Regions from separate parts of the Aurantimonas sp. A3-2-R12 genome, predicted to be linked through region 1. Evidence: riboswitches for the same ligand, from Rfam matches in the RefSeq annotation. Region 1 holds a riboswitch; each other region holds the start of a gene.
What was found. A riboswitch is a leader RNA that binds a small molecule or an ion and turns the genes downstream of it on or off. The one in region 1 is predicted to bind thiamine pyrophosphate.

Region 1 (7,561 bases):
CGGTCGCGCCCGTACCGGACGGGCCATATTGGCGCGCGTGACGCGCGGCGAGGTCGATGCGTTGCGGCGCCGACGGATGCGAGGCGAGAAAATCGAGATTGGGATCGTTGGCCTGAAAGGCATTCCGGATCTTGGAATAGGAATCCATCGCACCCAGGAAGCGCGAAGCCGCAAACGGGTCGTACCCGGCGCGGGCGACGTGGCGGATCCCGAGCACATCGGCCTGTAATTCCTGCTTGCGCGAGAACTGAGCGAGATTCAGCCGATTGCGGGCGAGTGCGATCTCCCCGGCCGGCTCGCTGGCCAGAACTTCGTTCACGACGCGGCTGGCGATCTCGGCCGCCTGCTCGCGCTGCTGGCGCTCGATGCCGTGATTGGCGGTGACATGGCCCATCTCGTGACCGATCACGGCGGCCACTTCAGCGGAATCGTTGGCCAGCGCCAGCAGACCGCGGGTCACATAGACGTAGCCGCCCGGCAGCGCGAAGGCGTTGACGTTCGGAGAATTCAGAACGGTAATTCGGTAGGCGCGGTTCGGATCCTCCGTCACCGCCTGAAGCTTGCCGACGACCGTCGCCAGGGTTCGTTCGAGTTTCGGATCGGAATAGGCGCCACCATACGCCGCCAGGATCTTCGGATGCTGCGCCCGTCCGATGACCGACTGCGGGTCGCCCTGCTGGATGTTTTCGAAGGTGATCGGCTGGCGCGTCGCCGCATAGCCGGACTTGGCGTCGCGGCCGACATCGCCGGCCAGACCGTCCAGGCTCGCCTCCAACGACGTACACGCGCCAACCGCCATCAACGCGGCCAACGCCGCGCCGCGAAGCGCCGCGCGTGTCACACGCCTTGCGGACCAGACCCCGGACATCATTTCCATCGGTGCGATCACCGCCCCCGCCAATATGCCGCAGAAATTCAGCTCTGCCCTGTTCGCACAAGACCCTTAGCCGAAACGCCACGCTCCGCGGAAGGATCGATCCGCAACACGACGTCGCAAATCCGCGGCGCGCCCCCTCATCATGGATGCCTTCCCGGCTAACAAGCAAATTTGCCGGAAATGCGTCATGAATCAGAAACCTTTGTGCCGAGATAGCGGGCGACACGCGGATCGGTCCGGCCCGACAGGATCGCGCGCGTCGGCCCCACCGCGAGCACCACGCCTCGATCGAGGAATGCGACGCGATCGGCGTGGTCGGCCGCGTCGTCCGGATGATGGGTCACCATCACCACGGTCATGGGACGCGGCGCGCGTTCCGCACGAAGCGTCTTCAGCATCCCCAGCATTTCCTTGCGCAGCGCTGGCCCCAGCGCCGCAAAGGGCTCGTCGAGCAGCAGCAGCGGACGATCGCGGAGGAAAGCGCGAGCGAGCGCGACGCGCTGGCGTTCGCCGCCGGACATCGCGGCGGGACGACGGGCTTCGAAACCCGCAAGGCCGACGGCCTCCAGCGCCTCCAAGACGCGGCGCCGGTCGTCCTCGGACAGGTGAAGATTCGGGGCGATGCCGAGCGCGACGTTACGAAACACGTCGAGATGGGGGAACAGATTGTTCTCCTGAAAGACGATGCTGAGCGGCCGCTCGGCGGGGGCGACCCCGCTCATGTCGGAGCCGGCGATGCCGACCCGTCCCGAATCGGGGGTCGCGAAACCGGCCGCCAGATCGAGCAGCGTCGACTTTCCCGCGCCGCTCGGGCCGATCACCGCCAGCCATTCGCCCTCGATCACCTTGAGATCGAACCGCATGTCGCTGCCCTCATAGGCCAGGCGAACGTCTTCGAAGGATAAGGCCGGCACCTCGCTCATCGCTTTTCTCCCGCGCCTGCCAGCCCGCGCTCGGCCAGCACCATCAGGCCGAGGCACAAAATTCCGAGAATCAGCGCCAGACCGGCCGCGTCGCTGGTGCGATAGCTCCCCATGCGCTGCAACAGCAGATAGGGCAGCGTGACGAGGTCCTGGTTGCCGAACAGGGCGATCGCGCCGAGATCGCCGAGCGAAATCGCCAGCGCGAAGGCGAAGGCGAGGCCGAGCGCGGGACGCATGGCCGGCCAATCGACGAAGCGCAGCCGCGACAGGCCGGCGAGCCCCAGACTGTCCGCCAGTCGCCCGGTCGCCTGATTGGCGGCGGCCAGCGCCGGCCCGACGATCCGCACGATGAACGGCACGGCCATGGCGGCGTTGGTGGCGACGACGACATAAGGCGCGGCGGCGAAGACGTCGGTGACCTCACGCAACGCCAGAAACCAGCCGGCTCCGACGACGATCGGCGGCACCACGAGAACGAGGCTGGCGGCCGTCTCCAGCCCCTTGCGCGCCGTGTCTCGCCCACGACGAGCCCCGGACGGCGCGCCGCGCAAGGCTTCGAGGGCGAGGATCACCAGGACCGAGATGACAAGCGCCAGCGATGCCGCGGCAAGGGCGATGACCAGGCTGGTCAGCGCCGCGCGCCGGACCGCCGGATCGACGGCGAGCGAGACGAGGTCCGCCTGCAATCCGCGCACCAGAACCGCGACGAAGGGCGACAGGACGAAGGCTACTCCGAGCGACAGGATCGCGGCATCCATCGCCGCCCTCGCCCGGCTCGGCCGGTCGTAGCGCAGCGCCCGGCCGCCGAGCCCGAAACCAGCCGCGACATCGCCGCCGAGCCGGGTCGCGAACCACAGGATGATGGCGGTCAGGGCGATTTGCAGGAGCGACAGCGCGATCGCCCGGCCGGGATCGAACTCATAGCGAAGCGCCTGATAGATCGCGACTTCCAGCGTCGTCGCGCGGGGTCCGCCGCCGAGGACGAGGACGAGCGTGAAGCTCGTCACACAGAGCATGAAGACGAGGCTGGCGGCCGCCGGCAGGCTGGCGCGGATCGCCGGCCATTCGAGCAGCCGGAAGGTGGCGAGCGGCGTCAGGGACAATTGCCCGGCGAGCTTCCAGCTTTCGGCCGGCACGCGATCCAGCGCCGCCACCATCAGCCGCGCGGCCAGCGGCAGGTTGAAGAAGACATGGGCGATCAGTATGCCGGCAAGCCCATAGACGTCGAGGCGCGGCAGCCCGATCGCGGCGAAGGCGCCGGACAGCACGCCGTTGCGACCCCAGATCGTGATAATGGCCAGCGCCCCGACGAGAACCGGCAGCGCCTGCGGCAAGAGGAACAGCCGCAGCACCGCCCGGCGTCCGGGAAAGCGGGCGCGGTGGAGCGCGGCGGCCAGCGGCACCGCGCCGGCAAGTGACAAGAGCGTCGACAGCGCCGCCTGCTCCAGGGTGAAGAGCACGACGCCCCGGATATAGCGGTCGGCGAAGAGCGCCGGCAGATCGGGCACGGCACCCGTCGCCGCGAGCAGGAACACGAAAGCGCCGCCGAGAAAGACGATCAGGACCGCGGCGGCGGCAAAGCCGAGGCCGATGCGAAGGGTCCGGTCGGTGGCGCCGGTCATGGCCGCGCGCGCGAGCGAGCCCCGCCGCGCCGTCCACCGCGGACGCCCAGGCGCATCAGCGGCCGATCGCCTCGAGCCATTCCTGCGTCCAGGCCTTGCGGTTCGCCGCAACCGTCTCGGGATCGATGAACAGCGGCGTCTCCACCTTGACCAACCGGTCGAACGCCTCCGGCATTTCGATGCCGTCGATCACCGGCAGCGTCCAGTTGGTGGTCGGAATGATCGACTGGATTTCGGGGGTCAGCATGAATTTTAGGAATTGGCGCGCCAGATCCGGCTGATCGGCGTTCTTGAGCAGGCCCGCGACCTCGATCTGGAGATACTGGCCTTCCGAAAAGGCCGCGGCCTGATAGCGCTCGGAGCCTTCCTCGACCATGTGATAGGCCGGCGATGTCGTATAGCTCAGCACCAGCGGCACCTCGCCATTGGTGAACAGGCCATAGGCCTCGCTCCAGCCGGGCGTGACAGTCAGAATGCGGTCGGAGAGCTTTGCCCATTTGGCTTTCGCCTCCTCGCCATAGACCGCTTTCATCCATAAAAGCAGGCCGAGGCCCGGGGTCGAGGTCCGCGCGTCCTCGATGGCGATCTTCTGCTCGGAATCGCCGGACACGAGGTCGTCGAGGCTCTTCGGCGGATTGTCGATAGCCTCGGTGTCGTAGACGACGGCGAGATAGGAATAGTCGTAGGGCACGAAGACCGGATCGGAAAAGCCCGTCGGCACCGTCAGCTTGGACAGATCGACGCCGCTGTCGGCGAACAGGCCCGTCGCCTTGGCTTCGGGAATGAGGTCGGAGGTCAGCCCGAGAGCGATGTCGGCGTCGCTCGTCTCGCCCTCCAGCTTCAGCCGGTTGAGGATCGCGACCCCATCCTCCAGGCCGACGAACTTCAGGTCGCAATCGCAGACGGCCTCGAACGCCGCCTCGATCTTAGGCCCCGGACCCCATTCGGGCGTGAAGCTTTCATAGGTATAGATGGTGAGCGTCGGCTTGGCGTCCTGCGCCACGGCGGGAGTCACGAAAGTGGACAGCGCGGCGAGGACAGCGGCGCCAGACAAAAGTTGCGAACGGATGGGAGTCATGGCGGGGCCTTTCGATGCCGCGACGTCGGAAGAGCCGCGCCGCGAGGGCCTCGCGAACGCCCGCAATCCCTCCGCCGGTACGATCCGGATCAGGTTCGACGGGTTGGCGCGACGCCTCTCAGCCCGAAGGCACCCCGTGTGAGCTGCCGAAGATTTAGCGGCAAGCTCCGCCACCGGCAAGGGCAACCAGTCCGACGGCCACTGCTTCGAGCGGGTGGACACGTTTTCCCCCTCCCCTTCGCCGCTTCCACGCGCTAGATCACGGCGCCATGCGCTTCACGATCCTTCTTGCCGGCCGCGTCGATCCGACACCCGCCCTTGCTAATGCAGTATCCGGCACGCGAGTGATCGCCGCCGACGACGGAATTCGCCATGCCACGGCGTTGGGGCTCACCCCGGAACTGTGGGTCGGCGATTTCGATTCCAGCCCGGCGATTGCGGCCGGCGAATTCTCCGACATTCCCCGCGAGACCTTTCCGAGCGACAAGGACCAGACCGACGGCGAACTCGCCATCGACGCGGCGGTCGCTCGGGGCGCGAGCCGGCTGCTGCTTGTCGGCGCGCTCGGCGGTCCACGCAGCGACCATACCTTCGCCCATCTCATCCTGGCGCTGCGCTTTGCCGCGCGCGGCCTCGATGTCGAGCTGTTCGACGGCCGTGAGCATGGTTGGCCGCTGTCCCCGGAGCCGCGCCGCTTCGATCTGACCCCCGGCGCGCAATTCTCGATCCTGAAATTCTCGGATCTGTCGGGACTGACAGTCGTGGGCGCGAAATGGCCGCTGGCCGATGTCGACGTGCCGTTCCATTCGATCCTGACCCAATCGAACGAGGCGCTCGGCGAGATCGTCGTCGGGTTGCAGGAGGGCTCAGCGATGCTGATCGCCCAGGCCGACCCCACGGTGCGGTGAGGCGATGCCGAGCGGTTCAATCCTCCCGGAAGGCCCTTGAGAAACTGTCGGTGATGGGCCTGGCGAGATATTCCAGGAAGGTGCGCTCGCCGGTCGCGATATAGGCCTCCACCGGCATGCCCGGATAAATCTGGTCGCGGCTGATTTCGGGTGGCAGGTCGTCGATCATGCTGAGCCGGGCGGTGTAGTAGGGTTGCCGGGTGGTCTGGTCGATCAGCCGGTCGGCGGAAAGATAGGTGACCTTCGCCTCCACGGTCGGCGTGGTGCGCGTATTGAGCGCGCTGAACCGCAGCCGGGCCCTTTGTCCGAGCGAGATGACGTCGACATCCTGCGGCGAGACCCGAGCCTCGATGAGGAGATCTTCGCCGGTCGGCAGGAGTTCGAGGAGCTGATCGCCAGGCCCCACTACGCTGCCGGAGGCATTCACGCTCATCTTGATGATGATCCCATCGCTCGGCGAACGAACGATGATGCGATCGAGCACATCCTCGGCCGACCGCAGCTGTTCTTCGGTATCGGAGATCTGCGCCCGGATTTCATTGAGCTGCGTCACCGCGGTCTCGACGCGCTGCGTTTCGAGCCGCGCCAGCTGCGCCTGCGCTTCGACGATCTGGATTTTCGCCGCCAGAATGCTGGAAACACCCTGCCCTACCTGACCGACCAGATCTGCCTCGCTGCGAAGCAGCGCGGTATATTCCGAGCGATTGGTCAGGCCCTTGTCCAGCAGCGTGCGCTTGCGCGACACTTCCTCCCGAACGACTTCGAGTTGGCGCTCGATCGCCGTCTGCTGCGCGGTCATCCCCTCGATCTGCTCGCGGAGGGCCTGGACACGCTGGCCCATGATCACCTGTTCCTGGCGGTGACGGTCCAATCGGGCGGTGAACTCGCGTTCCTGCTCGATGAGAAGATCGCCGATGCCTTCTGTCCCTGCCAACTGACGCAACACCGGCGGAAACGACAACATCTCCAGGCCGTCGCGCTCGGAGGTCAGCCGCTCGGTCCGCGCCTCCAGGCCAACCATCTGTTTCTGCAGACGATTGCGTTGCGCTTTGGGAGCTGTCGGATCCAGGGCGAACAGCGCTTGTCCCGCCTTGATGCGCTCACCCTCGCGCACGAGGATGCTCCGTACGATCCCACCTTCCAGATGCTGGACCCCCCTGGTTCTTGCCGGCCGCCGCGACCACCCCCGGCGCGACCGCGGCGCTCGCCAGCGGCGCCAGTGCGGCCCAAGCCCCGAAGCCCAACAGGAAGATCGCCGAGAGCGCGACTCCCGTCACGGTGATCAGGCGTATTCCGGTCTTGACGTCGCTAGCCCAGCCGTCGCTGTTCTTCGTCATGGGTATCCGCTCCATTGTCGGCGACCGCGCCATCAAGCCGCCGGTCAGCTGTCAGCCGTCTCGGGGTTCCGCCCGCCGGCGACCACGGCCGGAAAACGCCCGGTGACGACCGGGAACGATGCCGGCGAGGCCTCCGCCCGATCGTTGGAAGCCGCCCGCGCGGCCTCCTGGGCCGCCTTCGCCTTCTGGACCTGGCGCGCGAACACCTCTTGCCGCGGCCCGAAATCCTGCACGGCCCCGTCGCGCAGGATCATGATCTTGTCGGCCCGTTCGGCAATCGGCCGGCGCTGTGTGACCAGGAGCACCGTCACCTTCGCCTCGCGGGCCGATGCAAGCGCCTTGTCCAGCGCCATCTCGCCTTCGGTGTCGAGATTGGCGTTGGGCTCGTCGAGAACGAGCAGCTTCGGCGATCCATAAAATGCCCGGGCCACACCGACGCGCTGGCGTTGTCCGCCGGACAATTGTTGTCCCGCCGGCCCGATGATCGTGTCATAGCCCTTCGGCAATCGCTGGATCAGGTCGTGAACCTCGGCTTTCCTCGCCGCATCGATGATTGCCTCATCATGCGCGTCGGGATCGAATCTGGCGATGTTTTGCGCGATCGTCCCCGGTAGGAGCTCAACGTCCTGGGCCAGATAACCGACATGGCGTCCGAGATTCTCCCTGTCCCAGTTGCGGATATCGGCCCCATCGACACGAATGGCGCCCGAACGGATATCGATGCCCCCGACGATGGCGCGCATGAGCGTCGATTTGCCGGCGCCCGAGGGACCAACCACCACGACGCAGTCGCCGACCGGAATCTCGGCCGAGATC
Region 2 (7,561 bases), on a different contig from region 1:
ACGCAGCCCAGGCGATCGCGGTGAAGTCGGCCAACGACGTCGCGACCGTCATCGCGGAAAACCTCGGCGGCTCGGAAGATGGTTTCGCGGCGGCGATGACGGCGAAGGCCCGCTCCCTCGGCATGAGCCGGACGCAATTCGCCAACGCCTCCGGCCTGCCCGATCCGCGCCAGATCTCCACGGCGCGCGACATGGCGACGCTCGGCCGCGCCTTGCTGTCGCGCTTTCCCCAGTATGCGCCGCTGTTCAGCGTGACCGAGTTCGAATATGGCGGCAAGAGCTTCAAGGCGACGAACAAGCTTCTCGGCAAGGTGCCTGGCGTCGACGGTTTGAAGACCGGCTATATCCGCGACGCAGGCTTCCACCTCGTCGCGACCGCCAAGCGCGGCGGACGCCGGATCATCGTCGTCGTGATGGGCGGCGAAAAAGGCAAGGAACGCGACGCCAAGGTGGCCGCGCTGATCGACCAATATCTCGGCGCTGCCCAGTTCGCCGAGCGCTGAGTCTGGCGCCCGGCCGGCTTCGCGAAAAGTCCGGCGATCCGGCAATATGACAGCTACGACATTGGTTTTCTCGCCGTTCGAGGCTCTGGCCCGGCAACGGCCGGCTGATCCCGCACGGCAAACGGGAATCCGCCATTGACGGGATGCCCCGGCGGGGTCGACAGTGGATTCTTCGATCACCGGACGCTGATCGACAAAAATCGCTTGCAAAAGCCCGCAGATCGTAGCGTTTTGCAATTAAGGTATACGAAAGACGACAGGCCCGATTGCGTTGTGTGGCCGAAGCGGACAGTATGCCGGCAACGAAAAGAATCCATTGTGGGGAAGCGAATGGCATCGGTGACGTTCCGGGACGTGCGCAAGGCGTTCGGTCCGGTGGAAGTGCTGCATGGCGTCTCGATCGATATCGAGGAGGGGCAGTTCGTCGTGCTGGTGGGCCCGTCGGGCTGCGGCAAGTCGACACTGCTGCGCATGCTCGCGGGGCTGGAGCACATCTCTTCCGGTGAGATCCTGATCGGCGACCGGGTGGTCAATGCCTTGCCGCCGAAGGACCGCGATATCGCCATGGTCTTCCAGAACTATGCGCTTTACCCGCATATTTCCGTGGCGGAGAACATGGCGTTTTCGCTGATGCTCAAGGGTGCCTCGAAGAACGAGATCGAAGCCCGGGTCAAGCCCGCCGCCGAAATCCTCGGCCTGACCCATCTGCTCGACCGTTATCCGCGCCAGCTTTCCGGCGGCCAACGCCAGCGCGTCGCCATGGGGCGGGCGATCGTGCGCGAGCCGCAGGTGTTCCTGTTCGACGAGCCGCTGTCGAATCTCGACGCCAAGCTGCGCGTCTCGATGCGCTCCGAGATGAAGAATCTCCACCAGCGCCTGAAGACCACCACCGTCTACGTCACCCACGACCAGATCGAGGCGATGACCATGGCCGACAAGATCGTCGTCATGCACGACGGGATCGTCGAGCAGGTCGGCACGCCGCTGGAGCTCTACGACCGTCCCGACAATCTTTTCGTCGCTGGTTTCATCGGCTCGCCGGCGATGAACATGGTGACCGGCGCGGCCGATCCGGACGACCGAACATATTTCGTCACGGGCGATGGACATCGACTGCCGATCGCGCGGCCGGGCAAGGTCGAGCCTGGACGCGAGACGATCTACGGCGTGCGACCGGAGGGGATGAGCCTCGGCGGTGACGTGCCGCTCAAGGTCGAGGTGGTTGAGCCGACAGGCTCCGAGACCCACGTCATCGCCAAGCTTGGCCAGACCGAGATAATCTGCGTCTTCCGTGAGCGCATTTCCGAAGGGCCGGGAGACGAGCTGCGGGTGTCGATCGACCCGAACGCGGTGCATCTGTTCGACGCCAAGTCCGGGGCGCGCGTCTCGGAGTGATCTCAGTCGGCACGCGTCTGGCCTAAGCGGCCTGTCGATGCCAACAATGAGAGACTAAGCCAGACAGACCGTCGCGGCAGCGGGAGGCCGCCGACGGAGAGTGCAGGGAGCGCTTCCGCTCAAGAGGAGGAGATAGCAATGACGATCAATCGCAGAACACTTCTACAGGGTACGGCGGGCCTCGCGGCGAGCGCGGCATTCGGCGGAATGCTCGGAAATGGCCGCGCCTTCGCGCAAGGGGCCATGCCGGAATTCAAGCCGGAAGAGGGCGCAAGTCTCAGGCTGCTTCGCTGGGTGCCGTTCGTGTCCGGTGAGGAAGAAGCCTGGAACGCCAACACCAAGGCGTTTACCGAGGCGACCGGCGTCGAGGTCCAGATCGACCAGGAAAGCTGGGAGGACGTGCGTCCCAAGGCGGCTGTCGCGGCCAATGTCGGCTCCGGCCCCGATATGGTGATGAGCTGGTTCGACGATCCGTTCCAGTATCCCGACAAGCTCGTCGACGTCACCGACGTCGCCACCGCGCTCGGCGAGCAGAGCGGCGGCTGGTACGAGGGCCTGGAAGGCTACGCCAAGCAGGGCGACAAGTTCATCGCCGTCCCGCTGACCGCGATCGGCAACGCCATCTGCTATCGCGACAGCCATATGAAGGCGGCCGGGTTCGACGAGTTCCCGCAAGATACCGACGGCTTCCTCGAGCTTTGCAAAGCGATGCAGGCCAAGGGCACGCCCGCCGGATTCCCGCACGGCAAGGCCGTCGGCGACGGCAACAACTACGCGCACTGGCTGTTGTGGAGCCATGGCGGCATGACCGTCGACGAGAGTGGTAAGCCGGCGATCGACAGCCCCGAGACCAAAGCCGCGATCGAATACGCCAAGGCGCTCTACGCGACCTTCATCCCGGGCACCGAGAGCTGGCTCGACATCAACAACAACCGCGCCTTTCTGGCCGGACAGATCTCGCTGACGGCAAACGGAGTCTCACTCTACTACGCCGCCAAGAAAGACCCCGCGATGGCGGAGATCGCCGAGGACATGCGCACGACCAACCTGCCGATCGGTCCGGTCGGCAAGTCGGTGGAACTGCACCAGACCTCGACGATCAACGTCTTCAAGCACACCAAATACCCGGAGGCGGCCAAGGCCTACATCGCCTTCATGTACCAGCCCGATCAGATGAACGCCTGGATTCAGGGTGCCAGCGCCTATTGCTGCCAGCCGTTGAAGGCGTTCGCCGACAATCCGATCTGGACCTCGGACCCGATCCACGAGCCCTATTCCAAGGCGTCGGCGAGCTTGCGCCCGAACGGCTTTGCCGGGCCGCTCGGACCCTCGTCGGCCGGCGTGATGGCCGACTATGTGGTCGTCGACATGTTTGCGGAGGCGGTCACCGGTCAACGGACGGCCGAAGAGGCGATCGCCAACGCCGAGCGGCGTATCGCCCGCTACTACCGCTAACCAAACGAGGGGCGCCGGCGATCGCTGGCGCCCCTTGGCGTTTTCGACCATCAAGACCGCAGCGATGTGGCGTGATTTACCCGATCCCGTGGGCCGGGCAGCAAAAGAGGAACGAGCAAGCGATGTCGAGCGTCCAGGCGGTACCGCGGCCATCCATCCTGCGCCGGTTCGTGCAAAGCCGGAACGGCCTCGGGCTGCTGTTCATGCTGCCGGCGGCGATCTTCTTGCTGTTCTTCCTCACCTATCCGCTCGGGCTCGGCGTCTGGCTGGGCTTTACCGATACGACCATCGGTCGCACCGGCGTCTTCGTCGGTCTGGAAAACTACGCCTGGCTATTCGACGATCCGGTGTTCTGGCTGTCGGTCTACAACACCGTCCTCTACACCTTCGTCGCCTCGGTGCTGAAGTTCGTGCTCGGCCTTTGGCTGGCTCTGATCCTCAACGAGCGCCTGCCGTTCAAGAACTTCTTCCGAGCGATCATCCTGCTGCCCTGGGTGGTGCCGACAGTCCTGTCGGCGCTAGCCTTCTGGTGGATCTACGATTCACAGTTCTCGATCATTTCCTGGGTGCTCATGCAGTGGGGCTGGATCGACACGCCGATCAACTTCCTCGGCGATCCGAACAAGGCCCGCGCCTCGGTCATCGCGGCCAATGTCTGGCGCGGCATTCCGTTCGTGGCGATCTCGCTGCTCGCGGGGCTGCAGACGATCCCGCAATCGCTGAACGAGGCCGCGGCGCTCGACGGCGCGACGCCGTGGCAGCGTTTCACCAAGATCACCCTGCCGCTGCTGACGCCTATCATCGCCGTGGTGATGACCTTCTCGGTGCTGTTCACCTTCACCGATTTCCAGCTGATCTACGTCTTGACGCGCGGCGGCCCGGTCAACGCGACGCATCTGATGGCGACGCTCTCGTTCCAGCGCGCCATTCCCGGCGGCCAGCTCGGTGAGGGCGCGGCGATCGCCGTCGCCATGATTCCTTTCCTGCTCGCCGCGATCCTGTTCTCGTTCTTCGGGCTGCAGCGACGCAAATGGCAGCAGGGCGCGGCCGATTGAGGAGATATGACCCCGTGAGCCAAGAAACGCTTCCCGGCCGCACCGTCGCCGTGCATGACGACACCGAAGGCATGCAGCAGTTCAACTCGCTGCCGCGCCGCATCCTCGTGGTCTATCTGCCCTTGGCGGTGTTCGTGTTCGTGCTGCTGTTCCCATTCTACTGGATGGCGATCACGGCGGTAAAACCGAACCACCAGCTGACCAACTATACCGACTATAGCCCGTTCTGGGTGGTCAAGCCGACGCTCGAGCATATCCGCTTCCTGCTCTTCGAGACCTCCTATCCGGGCTGGCTGTGGAACACCATGCTGGTCTCCGTTGCCTCGACGGCGATTGCGCTGGCCGCCTCGGTCTTCGCCGCCTACGCGATCGAACGGGTGCGCTTCACCGGCGCGCGGGTCACCGGTCTGTTGATCTTTCTCGCTTATCTCGTGCCGCCGTCGATCCTGTTCATTCCGCTCGCCTTCATCGTTTTCAATGTCGGCATCTTCGATTCCCGGCTGGCGCTGATCCTGACCTATCCGACCTTCCTCATCCCGTTCTGCACCTGGCTGCTGATGGGCTATTTCCGCACCATCCCCTTCGAGCTGGAAGAGAGCGCGCTGGTGGACGGGGCGACGCGCTGGCAGATCCTGACCAAGGTGGTGCTGCCTTTGGCCGTGCCCGGCCTGATCTCCGCCGGCATCTTCGCCTTCACGCTGTCCTGGAACGAGTTCATCTACGCGCTGACCTTCATCTCCTCGTCGGAGAACAAGACAATCCCGGTCGGCGTGCTGACCGAGCTTGTGCGCGGCGACATCTACGAATGGGGGGCGCTGATGGCCGGGGCTCTGCTCGGCTCGCTCCCCGTCGTCATCCTCTACTCCTTCTTCGTCGACTATTACGTCTCGTCGATGACCGGCGCGGTGAAGGAATAGGCGCTTCCGCGGTGCTTTCACGACATTTGGCGGTCCGGTCTCCAGGTCGGCGCAGATCGCCGTTGACTTTGGCCGCTGAATTGATAGCGTTTGCTCGTCCAAGGGGAGTTCCGGCAAGGAACTGAGAGGCCGACGGCTCAAGAAGCGCGCGGCGACCCTACGAACCTGATCCAGTTGACACTGGCGTAGGGATGGAGTGAGCCGCTTCCCGATCCGTTTTCCCCTTTGACGACCCGCCGCCTACGCGGCGCGTTCTCTGGCGACGACAATCGGGGAAGAGGCATCGGGAAACCCCGGTGTGAAGCGGCCCAATCTTACCCAAACCGCGGAACTGGATCTCCTTGTCGAACAGGAGAGCCTATGAACGCCCAGACTCCCACCGTTATTGCCCCCACCGTGACCAGCGGCCCGCTGCCAGCATCCCGCAAGATCTGGCGCGCCGGTACGCTCCACCCCGAAGTCCGCGTCCCGATGCGCGAGATCTCCGTGCATCCGACCGCCGGCGAGCCGCCGGTCACTGTCTATGATTCCTCCGGTCCCTATACGGACGACACGGCAACAACCGATATCGCCGCCGGCCTTCCCCGCAAGCGGCGCGATTGGACGCTCGCGGCCGGAGACGTCGAGGACTATGCCGGCCGGGTGGTCCGGCCGGAAGACAATGGCGTTACCTCCGACGCCAAGCGCGTTCCGACCTTTCCTGTCTCCCATGCACCGCTGCGGGCGAAGAGCGGCAAGGCCGTCACCCAGATCGCCTATGCCCGCGCCGGCATCGTCACTCCGGAAATGGAGTTCGTCGCGATCCGCGAGAATCTCGGGCGCGAGCAGGCCAAGGCCCAGCTGGAGCGGGACGGTCATCCCTTTTCCGCCACCATCCCCGATTTCATCACCCCCGAATGGGTGCGCGACGAGGTGGCGTCGGGCCGGGCGATCATTCCTGCCAACATCAACCATCCCGAACTCGAGCCGATGGCGATCGGGCGCAATTTCCTGGTCAAGATCAACGCCAATATCGGCAATTCGGCCGTGACCTCGTCGATGGCCGAAGAGGTCGAGAAGATGGTCTGGTCGATCCGCTGGGGCGCCGACACGGTCATGGACCTGTCGACCGGCCGCAACATCCACGACATCCGCGAGTGGATCATCCGCAATGCGCCGGTGCCGATCGGCACCGTGCCGCTCTACCAGGCGCTGGAGAAGGTCGACGGGATCGCCGAGAATCTGACCTGGGAGGTCTATCGCGACACGCTGATCGAGCAGGCCGAGCAGGGCGTCGACTATTTCACCATCCATGCCGGCGTGCGGCTGCGTCACATCCCGCTCACCGTCGAGCGGGTCACCGGCATCGTCTCTCGCGGCGGCTCGATCATGGCCAAATGGTGCCTGCACCACCACAAGGAGAGCTTCCTCTACGAGCATTTCGAGGAAATCTGCGACATCTGCCGGATGTACGACGTGTCCTTCTCGCTCGGCGACGGCCTGCGTCCGGGCTCGATCGCCGACGCCAACGACAAGGCACAGTTCGCCGAACTGGAAACGCTCGGCGAACTGACGCAGATCGCCTGGGCCAAGGACTGTCAGGTGATGATCGAGGGCCCCGGCCATGTGCCGATGCACAAGATCAAGGAAAACGTCGATCTGCAGATGAAGGTCTGCGGCGAGGCGCCGTTCTATACGCTCGGGCCCTTGGTCACCGATATCGCGCCGGGCTACGACCACATCACCAGCGGCATCGGCGCGGCGATGATCGGCTGGTTCGGCACGGCGATGCTCTGTTACGTGACGCCGAAGGAGCATCTGGGCCTGCCCGACCGCGACGACGTCAAGGTCGGGGTGATCACCTACAAGATCGCAGCCCACGCCGCCGATCTCGCCAAGGGTCACCCGGCCTCGCAGCTGCGCGACGACGCGCTGTCGCGGGCCCGATTCGAGTTTCGCTGGGAGGACCAGTTCAACCTCTCGCTGGATCCGGAAACGGCGCGCTCGCTGCACGACGAGACGCTGCCCAAGGAGGCGCACAAGACGGCGCATTTCTGCTCCATGTGCGGCCCGAAATTCTGCTCCATGAAGATCTCCCACGATATCCGCGCCGAGGCGCAGAAAGAGGGGATGGAGGAGATGGCCCGCAAATACCGTGAGGGCGGCGATCTTTATATGCCGGCGAACGCGGCCGGCGAAGCGGCGGAGTAGGCCGATGCAGATCGCGGTTCTCGGCGCCGGTGTCGCGGGGCTGGCC
Region 3 (7,561 bases), on a different contig from region 1:
ATCGTCGCCGCACTGTCGATGTCGGCGGCACTGCTGTTTGGCGAAACGCTCGCGGCGGCGGTCGTGGCGCTGATGTATTCGGGGGGAACCTTCCTTGAAAGCTTCGCCGAGGGTCGCGCCCGACGAGAGATGAGCGATCTTCTCTCTCGTGTGCCTCGCACCGCGACGCGCCACCGCAACGGCGCGCTCGACGACGTGCCCTTGGATGACGTCGAGCCTGGCGATCTTCTGCTGATCCGGCAGGGGGACGTGGCGCCCGTCGACGGCACAGTCGAAAACAGCCGCGCGATGGTCGACCAGTCGGCGCTGACCGGCGAGTCGATGCCCGTGCGTCTGGAGCATGGGCAAGACGTGATGAGCGGTTCGACCAACGCGGGCGAACCTTTCGACCTGCGCGCCAATCGCCGGGCGGCCGACAGCACTGAACCGCCCCGGGTTTCCCGGAGACCTCATTTCCTGAATGGGGTCATGATGACGAAACAGACATCGAAGAGATATTCGCCGGAGGTCCGCGAGCGGGCAGTCCGAATGGTTTTGGAGCATCAAGGCGAACACGCCTCGCAGTGGGAGGCGATATCGTCGATTGCGGCGAAGATCGGCTGTGCCGGCGAGACGCTGCGCAACTGGGTTCGCCGGGCCGAACGCGACCAGGGCGTTCGCGCCGGTCAGACGAGCGATGAGCGCGACCGGATCAAGGCTCTCGAACGAGAGAACCGCGAGTTGCGGCAGGCCAACGAGATCCTGCGTAAGGCATCGGCGTATTTTGCTCAGGCGGAGCTCGACCGCCCGTTCAGACGATGACGACGTTCATCGACAACCATCGTGACGTCTATGGGGTCGAGCCGATCTGCCGTTCGCCATTGTCGCTCGGACCAATGGCGCGACATGGCTCACTCTGCCGATCGCCCCATCGACGTATCACGAGCACGCGGCTCGCAACCGCGATCCTGATCGTCGCCCGGCCCGCGAACGTCGCGACGACGAACTCTGCCAGGATATTCGCCGTGTCTTCGAAGCGAACTTCGGCGTCTACGGCGTTCGCAAGGTTTGGCGCCAGATGAAGCGTGAAGGCATTGATGTCGCCCGCCGCACCGTTGCCCGACTGATGCGAAGCCTTGGCCTGAAGGGCGTCGTTCGCGGCAAGCCGGTGAAGACGACGATCAGCGACAAGGCTACGCCCTGTCCGCTGGACCTGGTGAACCGGCAGTTTCAGGCTGCGTCGCCGAATGCCCTGTGGGTCAGCGATTTTACCTACGTCGCCACCTGGCGTGGCTTCGTTTACGCGGCCTTTGTTATCGACACCTTCGCCCGCCGGATTGTCGGCTGGCGCGTCTCACGAACGGCCCACGCCGACTTCGTCCTCGACGCCCTGGAGCAGGCGCTCCATGACCGGCGGCCCTTCGCCGGCGGTGGCCTCGTGTGCCATTCCGACCGCGGATCCCAATATGTCAGTATTCGCTACACCGAGCGTCTGGCCGAGGCCGGCATCGAACCTTCTGTCGGAAGCGTCGGAGATTCATATGACAACGCCCTGGCCGAAACGATCAACGGCCTGTTCAAGGCCGAAGTAATCCATCGACGCGGCCCGTGGCGAAGCTTCGAAGCGGTCGAGTTCGCCACCCTCGAATGGGTCGACTGGTTCAACAATCGCCGCCTGCTCGAGCCGATCGGAAATATTCCTCCCGCCGAGGCGGAAGCCGCATACTACGCCCAGCTTGAGGCCATGCCGATCGCCGCGTAGAACTCAAACCAAACGGTCTCCGGGAAACCCGGGGCGGTTCAATGCCGCAGGCTGTCCAAAGACTTCGAGAACCTGTCGCGCAGCGCGCTCGCCTTCCTCAAACTGGCGTCTATCCGCTTCATGATGCGAAGGCTCTGTTTGAAATGAATAACTTTCCGGACCGACTCTAACACTACTTTGGGCGATGTCACGTTGTTTCCTTGGCAAGGATCTTTGTGTAGTTGGGGGGGGCATGAGCAGGACCGCGCCGACGTACAAGAAACACCGCTATAGCGGATGACCGCTCGGAGCCCACTATGACTGATGCTGCATCGCACACATTCGGTCGCAGTGCGGCGGGCGCAGTTATTCGAGGCCAGAACGATCCGCCTCGTCTCGAATTGACATTCTGCTGCGACTGGCCACATATCTGCGGACATGGCCAGGGGTGCTCCGTTCGGGGCTGAGATGCGCGAGACCGCGCGAACCCTTCACAGCTGATCCGGGTAATGCCGGCGGAGCGAGGAAACATGTTCATAGGCGCGCAGGTGTCGCTCTATCCGATGACGTCGGAGTTCGTGGACGTAATCACATCGGGGCTCGCCGCTCTAACCCCCTACTACAGTGAGTTGCGGATCGAGACGGACGACATGTCGACCCTGATGGTCGGCGCGCCCGATCCGCTGATCGACGCGATCCGGGATCTGTTTGCTGCCGCCGCGCGGCAGCCCGATCATGTCACGATGCATGTCACCCTGTCGCGGGGATGTTACGGTGAACCCGACGATCCCAGTTGCCGCTGCGAGACGCTGGCGCGCGCACAGGATGAAACCTTCGAGGAGCGAAAGGCTCTGGCGCGGGACGCGGTCGCCGGCGCGCCGGATCTCGGCGTCGGGATCGACGTCCAGTTCTCGCTCTACGTGCTGGGCCAGGACCGCCACATGGACGAGATCTACGGTTGCATCGAGTTTCTGAAAGGCTCGGGCACTTTCCTGAAGTCCAAGAACTTCTGCACGCGGCTGCGCGGCGATGCAGGCGCGGTGTTCGAGACGGTGCGGCAGGCGTTCCTGCGCTTCGGTCCTGCCGAGGGACATGTCACGATCGACCTGACAGCCTCCGTCAACAGCCCCAGCTTCGCCTGACCCCGCCCGTCGCACAGCCGGTTCGCGTCCGGAGACGTCATGCAATCCCTGCGACACATCCTGCCGACAGTGCTGATCGCTTCGGCGCTTCTACTGGCCTGGCAGGTCTATTGCGCGCTTGCCGGGGTCTCACCGCTGGTGCTGCCCGCGCCGACGGACGTGCTGCGATCCCTCATCGTCGAGCGCGCGCGGATCGGGCCCCATGCGCTCAGCACGATCTGGGTCGCCACGCTGGGCTTCTCCACTTCGGTCCTTTTCGCCTTTGCCGCCTCTGTCGCCCTGCATTTCAGCCCTTGGCTCCAGCGCGGCCTGATGCCGCTGCTCGTCGCCAGCCAGACCATTCCGCTCGTCGCACTGGCGCCGCTGATGATCCTGTGGTTCGGCTTCGGGCTGTTGCCCAAGGTGCTTCTGGTCATCCTGGTCACCTTCTTCCCGATCCTCGTGAGCCTGCTGTCGGGCTACGGCCAGGTGCCGCAGGCCTATCTGGATCTCCTGACCTCGATGCGGGCCGGCAAACTCCGCATCTTTCGGCGTGCGACGCTGCCGGTGGCGCGGGCGTCGTTCTTCGCGGGGCTGAGGATTTCGGCCACCTATGCCATTGTCGCGACGATCTTCGCCGAGTATGCCGGCGCGCGGCAAGGGCTCGGGATCTACATCCTCACCGCCAAGAACAGTTTCCGCGCCGATCTCGTGCTTGCCGCCGTCGTCGTCTCGGCCGGCCTGACCCTGCTGCTCCTGGGTGCGCTGCGTCTGATCGAACGACTCACCGCACACGGCCACCGACGAGGGCGCGATGCTGCGGGTTGAGGGGCTGACGGTCCGGGTGGAGGCGCGGACGCTGGTCACGAATTTTTCGTGCGAGCTTCGGGAGGGGCGGATTACCTGCCTGATTGGGCCCTCGGGCTGCGGCAAGACATCCGTGCTCAAATGGCTCGCCGGCATCCTGCCGCCCGGCATCGAGGCAAAGGGCAGGGTCACGCTCGACGGCGCACCGATCCTGCGCCCGCATCCGAGCATCAGCTATCAGCCGCAGAGCGACGCTCTGTTTCCTTGGCTGACCGTCACCGACAACGCGGCGCTCGGGCTCGAGATGGCGGGACTGCCGCGCAGGGCCGCGCGCGAGAAGGTCGCGGACCTGTTCGTCCCGTTCGGGCTGTCGGGATGCGAAGATCTCTATCCCGACCAGGTCTCGGGCGGCATGCGCCAGCGCGCGGCGTTCCTGCGCACGATCGTGCAGGACAGCCGTTTCGTCCTTCTGGACGAGCCGTTCTCGGCTCTGGACGCCGTGACGCGGCTCAGGATGCAGGACTGGCTTTGCGCTCGTCTGGCCGAGACATTGCGCGGTGTCCTGATGGTTACCCACGATCTACACGAGGCTACACAGATGGCCGACCACATCCTCGTCATGTCGGCGCGGCTGGGCCCCCTTGTCGCCGACATCCCCATCACCACCCCCCGCGAGAGGCGGAGCGAAGTGGCGTTGGCCGAAATCCGCACGACCCTCAGAACCCTGCTACTCAAGGAGTGATACGATGATCCGCAATCTGCTGCTCGCAGCCTGCCTGACCCTGCCAATCGCCGCCGAGGCCCGGGAAAAGGTGACCATCGCCCTCGACTGGACGCTGAACACCAACCACGTCGGCCTGATCGTCGCACGCGACCGCGGGTTTTACGACGAGGCCGGGCTGGAGGTGGAGATCCTGCCCTATTCGGACACCAGCTCGACCGCGCTGCTGGCCGCCGATGTCGCGGATTTCGCCTATATGACCTCGCTCGGTTTCATGAGCGCGCGCCCCGCCGGAGCCGACATCATCGCCCTCTGGGCCACGATGCAGCACGAGGCCGGGCGGCTGGTCTACAACAGCGCCAACGAAGCGATCACCCGCCCGGCGGATCTCTCGGGCAAGACCTATGCCGGCTTCGGCAGCGCCTGGGAGGACGCCCTGATCGGGACGATGATCCGCAACGACGGAGGCGAGCCGGTCTATGACACGGTGACGCTGGGCACCGGCGCATACGAGGCGCTGGCGACGGGGCGCGTCGACTTCACGCTCGAGGTCGCGACCTGGGAAGGCGTGAACAGCGAGCTTCTGGGGCGCGAGCAGTCTTCCTTCACCTACGCCGACTACGGCGTCCCCGATCAGCAGAATGGCTACATCGGCACCCGTGCCGAGATCCTGCAGGACGATCCGGAGACGGTGACGGTCTTCATGAAAGCGACGCAGGCCGGATACGAATGGGCGGTCGATCATCCCGAGGAAGCGGCGGAGCTGCTGATCGCCGCCGGCGACTTCCCGAACCCGGAGCTGGTGCGAGGCTCGATGGAGAAGATCGTCGCGGGCGGCTACATGCGGGACAGCAACGTCCCCGTGGGCAAGATCGACGCCGATCGTTTCGCCGAGATGGCGCAATTCCTCTTCGACAGCGGCGTTCTCAAGGACCCGAGCGGCGCACCGCTGGAGTGGCCGGGAGATGTCGCGGACTGGTTCGACCAGAGCTGGATGGACGAGTGATCCTGAATGCGGTCCTGTTTGGGCATGGCAGCCACGAGGCGGCCTGGCGCAGCCCCGGCATGCGCGCCACCGCACCGCTCGAACTGTCGCATTGGCTGAGTTGCGCGCGGGAGGCAGAGGCCGCCGGGTTCGACGGCCTCTTTCTGGGTGACAGCCTCTGCCTGCAGGACCGTCCAGAGCATCATCCGTCCGAGACGCTCGATCCGCTCATGGTACTGGCGGCGCTGGCCGGAGCGACCGATCGGCTGACGCTGATCGGTACCGCCTCGACCAGCTTCAACCATCCCCTTCACCTCGCCCGGCGTTTCCACAAGCCGCACCACGCGGCCGGTGCGCTCGGCCGCGATCAGAGTGGTGCCGGAGCCGCCAAATCCGTCCAGTACGATCTCGCCACGGCGGGTGCCTGAGCATAGTCCAGTACTGATACCTTGATATCAACCATGCCGTCCTCGGAAATCTTGAAATACTCCGCGTGGACCCGCTGACCCGCTGACCCAAAGACCTCGTCCCCGCCCGTGAACCGCGTCACCACACCTGAGGCGGAGCGAGGGGAACGTCGGTCAGGTTCAGATTGTCAGAAGCCCGCAAGGTCACGTAGGCTGCTGCGCTGAGCGCCTTGCAGTCGGCAAGGGCGCGATCGAACCATCTTTCGCTGAACTCTGTCAGCAGGTGTGACGCCAGCGTGCTCTTGCCAGCATCGCAAAGGATCGCAGCGCTCTCCTGAACGGCGGCGAGCTCCTCGCAGATCAGCGCCTCGATATTGCGCCAGTGGCTGCCCACGTCGCCGAGCAGCTTTTCCTGTTCCTGAAAGGCCAGGTGCATCAGCCGCTTGAATTCGTAGGCCGCAGAGTCGGCGGTCTCGATCCCTTGAGGGACGCGCGATACGACTTCTGGGTTCTGGGTCTCTTTCCGGCGATCAAGGAACCGCGCGCTCTCGCCCGAGGTCAGATAGCGGTGCTGACGATAGGCTGGCGGCACCGAGGTCTGACAGAGCCAGACAGGCATCAGTGGGGCAGTAACCGGGCCGACCGGGGCATGCCACATCATCCTCAGTTCGGGATGGGCGGGATGTTCCAGAGGCACGACCTGCCCGTAGCCCGCTGTGTCGCCGGTCAGGCGTTCGGTCGAAATCGACCAGAACACGTCGGCGAGCCCGATCTTTTCGCGGCGCGACGCACGGCTGTGCATTTCTTCCTCGATCCATACGGCACCCACCCAGGGGCCTTTCCCATCTCCGTAGATGCGGTTGACGTCAAACGGACCCTCGGACGGATCGTACCAGCCCCGCTGACGCGCGGTGCTGATGAAATGCGGCGGAAACCGAAAGTCCGCGTCGGGCGCCTCGGGAATGACCCCGATGTATCCCGGCCGGGACGCTCGGATGCTGTCGTCGCCAAGGCGTTCCGCGACCCAGAGGCCCAGTCCGCCGGCAAACTCGATCACCACCCATGCCTCATCGGGGTCGGCGATGATGTGTGAATTGCCCCCGTAGGTAGAGTAGCCATGACTGGCGATCAGCGATCCGATCAGAGCGACTCCCTCCCGCGCCGAGCGCGCGCGCTCCACCACGATGCGCGCGAGATCGGAGTAGTTCGGCCCGGTCTGATCCTTAGGCGTGATCTCGACGAGCGCCTTGCTGGAGTTCGACCAGATATCACGCACCGCGACCCCATGCTCGTTCAGCCCCCCGTTGGTCAGCGGCGCCGGAACGCCGAGATAGTGGCTGTAGTTGACGCGCATGTTGCGAAAGGTCCGGGGCGCCTGGGGAATTCCCGACAGATGGCCCGGCATGTCCGCCTGCGGCGTCACTCCGACCGTGATTGTCGCGCCCTCTGTGTGGTCCTGCCGCGGGTAGATGTCGAGCCAATGGCTGGACGGCTCGTCCCCGTAGCCCGCGAGATAGGGGATGCCGGTCGCCGTATGCGACCGACCGATATAGATGCCGTAACTCAATTCATTTTCCCTTTCGCAGGCGTTCCGCTGGCTGGTTCAGCGGAAAATGGCAGGCATGGATCCGCCCGTTGTTCTCACAAAGATGCGGTGGTCTCACGGCCCGGCAGAGATCCTTCGCATAGGGACAGCGACCTACGAAATCGCAGCCCTTCGGGCGGTTCAGCAGGCTCGGAACCTCGCCCGAGATCGACACATGCGTGGGTCGCTCGTCGGGATCCGGCTGCGGTATGCCA

Region 2: linked by a shared signal. The riboswitch ahead of thiC (phosphomethylpyrimidine synthase ThiC) and the one ahead of thiB (thiamine ABC transporter substrate binding subunit) in region 1 are both predicted to bind thiamine pyrophosphate.
Region 3: linked by a shared signal. The riboswitch ahead of VSX60_RS19605 (YkoF family thiamine/hydroxymethylpyrimidine-binding protein) and the one ahead of thiB (thiamine ABC transporter substrate binding subunit) in region 1 are both predicted to bind thiamine pyrophosphate.

The regions. Positions count from the first base shown of each region.
Region 1 covers NZ_JAYXIH010000007.1:106,912-114,472, reverse strand. The annotation lists gene VSX60_RS05970 (M48 family metalloprotease) at 1-868, opposite strand, end outside; gene VSX60_RS05965 (thiamine ABC transporter ATP-binding protein) at 1,063-1,800, opposite strand; gene thiP (thiamine/thiamine pyrophosphate ABC transporter permease) at 1,797-3,422, opposite strand; gene thiB (thiamine ABC transporter substrate binding subunit) at 3,478-4,500, opposite strand; TPP riboswitch at 4,549-4,647, opposite strand; gene VSX60_RS05950 (thiamine diphosphokinase) at 4,770-5,408, shown strand; gene VSX60_RS05945 (HlyD family type I secretion periplasmic adaptor subunit) at 5,425-6,522, opposite strand; gene VSX60_RS05940 (hypothetical protein) at 6,509-6,745, opposite strand; gene VSX60_RS05935 (type I secretion system permease/ATPase) at 6,790-7,561, opposite strand, start outside.
Region 2 covers NZ_JAYXIH010000032.1:37,599-45,159, forward strand. The annotation lists gene VSX60_RS15950 (D-alanyl-D-alanine carboxypeptidase family protein) at 1-503, shown strand, start outside; gene VSX60_RS15955 (ABC transporter ATP-binding protein) at 834-1,898, shown strand; gene VSX60_RS15960 (ABC transporter substrate-binding protein) at 2,037-3,353, shown strand; gene VSX60_RS15965 (carbohydrate ABC transporter permease) at 3,476-4,408, shown strand; gene VSX60_RS15970 (carbohydrate ABC transporter permease) at 4,480-5,325, shown strand; TPP riboswitch at 5,417-5,534, shown strand; gene thiC (phosphomethylpyrimidine synthase ThiC) at 5,686-7,515, shown strand; gene VSX60_RS15980 (FAD-dependent oxidoreductase) at 7,520-7,561, shown strand, end outside.
Region 3 covers NZ_JAYXIH010000053.1:5,022-12,582, forward strand. The annotation lists partial or broken gene VSX60_RS19590 (P-type ATPase) at 1-423, shown strand, start outside; partial or broken gene VSX60_RS19595 (IS3 family transposase) at 472-1,741, shown strand; AL1L pseudoknot at 756-910, shown strand; partial or broken gene VSX60_RS19600 (IS5/IS1182 family transposase) at 1,781-1,888, shown strand; TPP riboswitch at 2,155-2,261, shown strand; gene VSX60_RS19605 (YkoF family thiamine/hydroxymethylpyrimidine-binding protein) at 2,251-2,862, shown strand; gene VSX60_RS19610 (ABC transporter permease) at 2,902-3,669, shown strand; gene VSX60_RS19615 (ABC transporter ATP-binding protein) at 3,656-4,390, shown strand; gene VSX60_RS19620 (ABC transporter substrate-binding protein) at 4,395-5,375, shown strand; gene VSX60_RS22640 (LLM class flavin-dependent oxidoreductase) at 5,372-5,782, shown strand; gene VSX60_RS19635 (C69 family dipeptidase) at 5,901-7,328, opposite strand; gene VSX60_RS19640 (ABC transporter ATP-binding protein) at 7,330-7,561, opposite strand, start outside.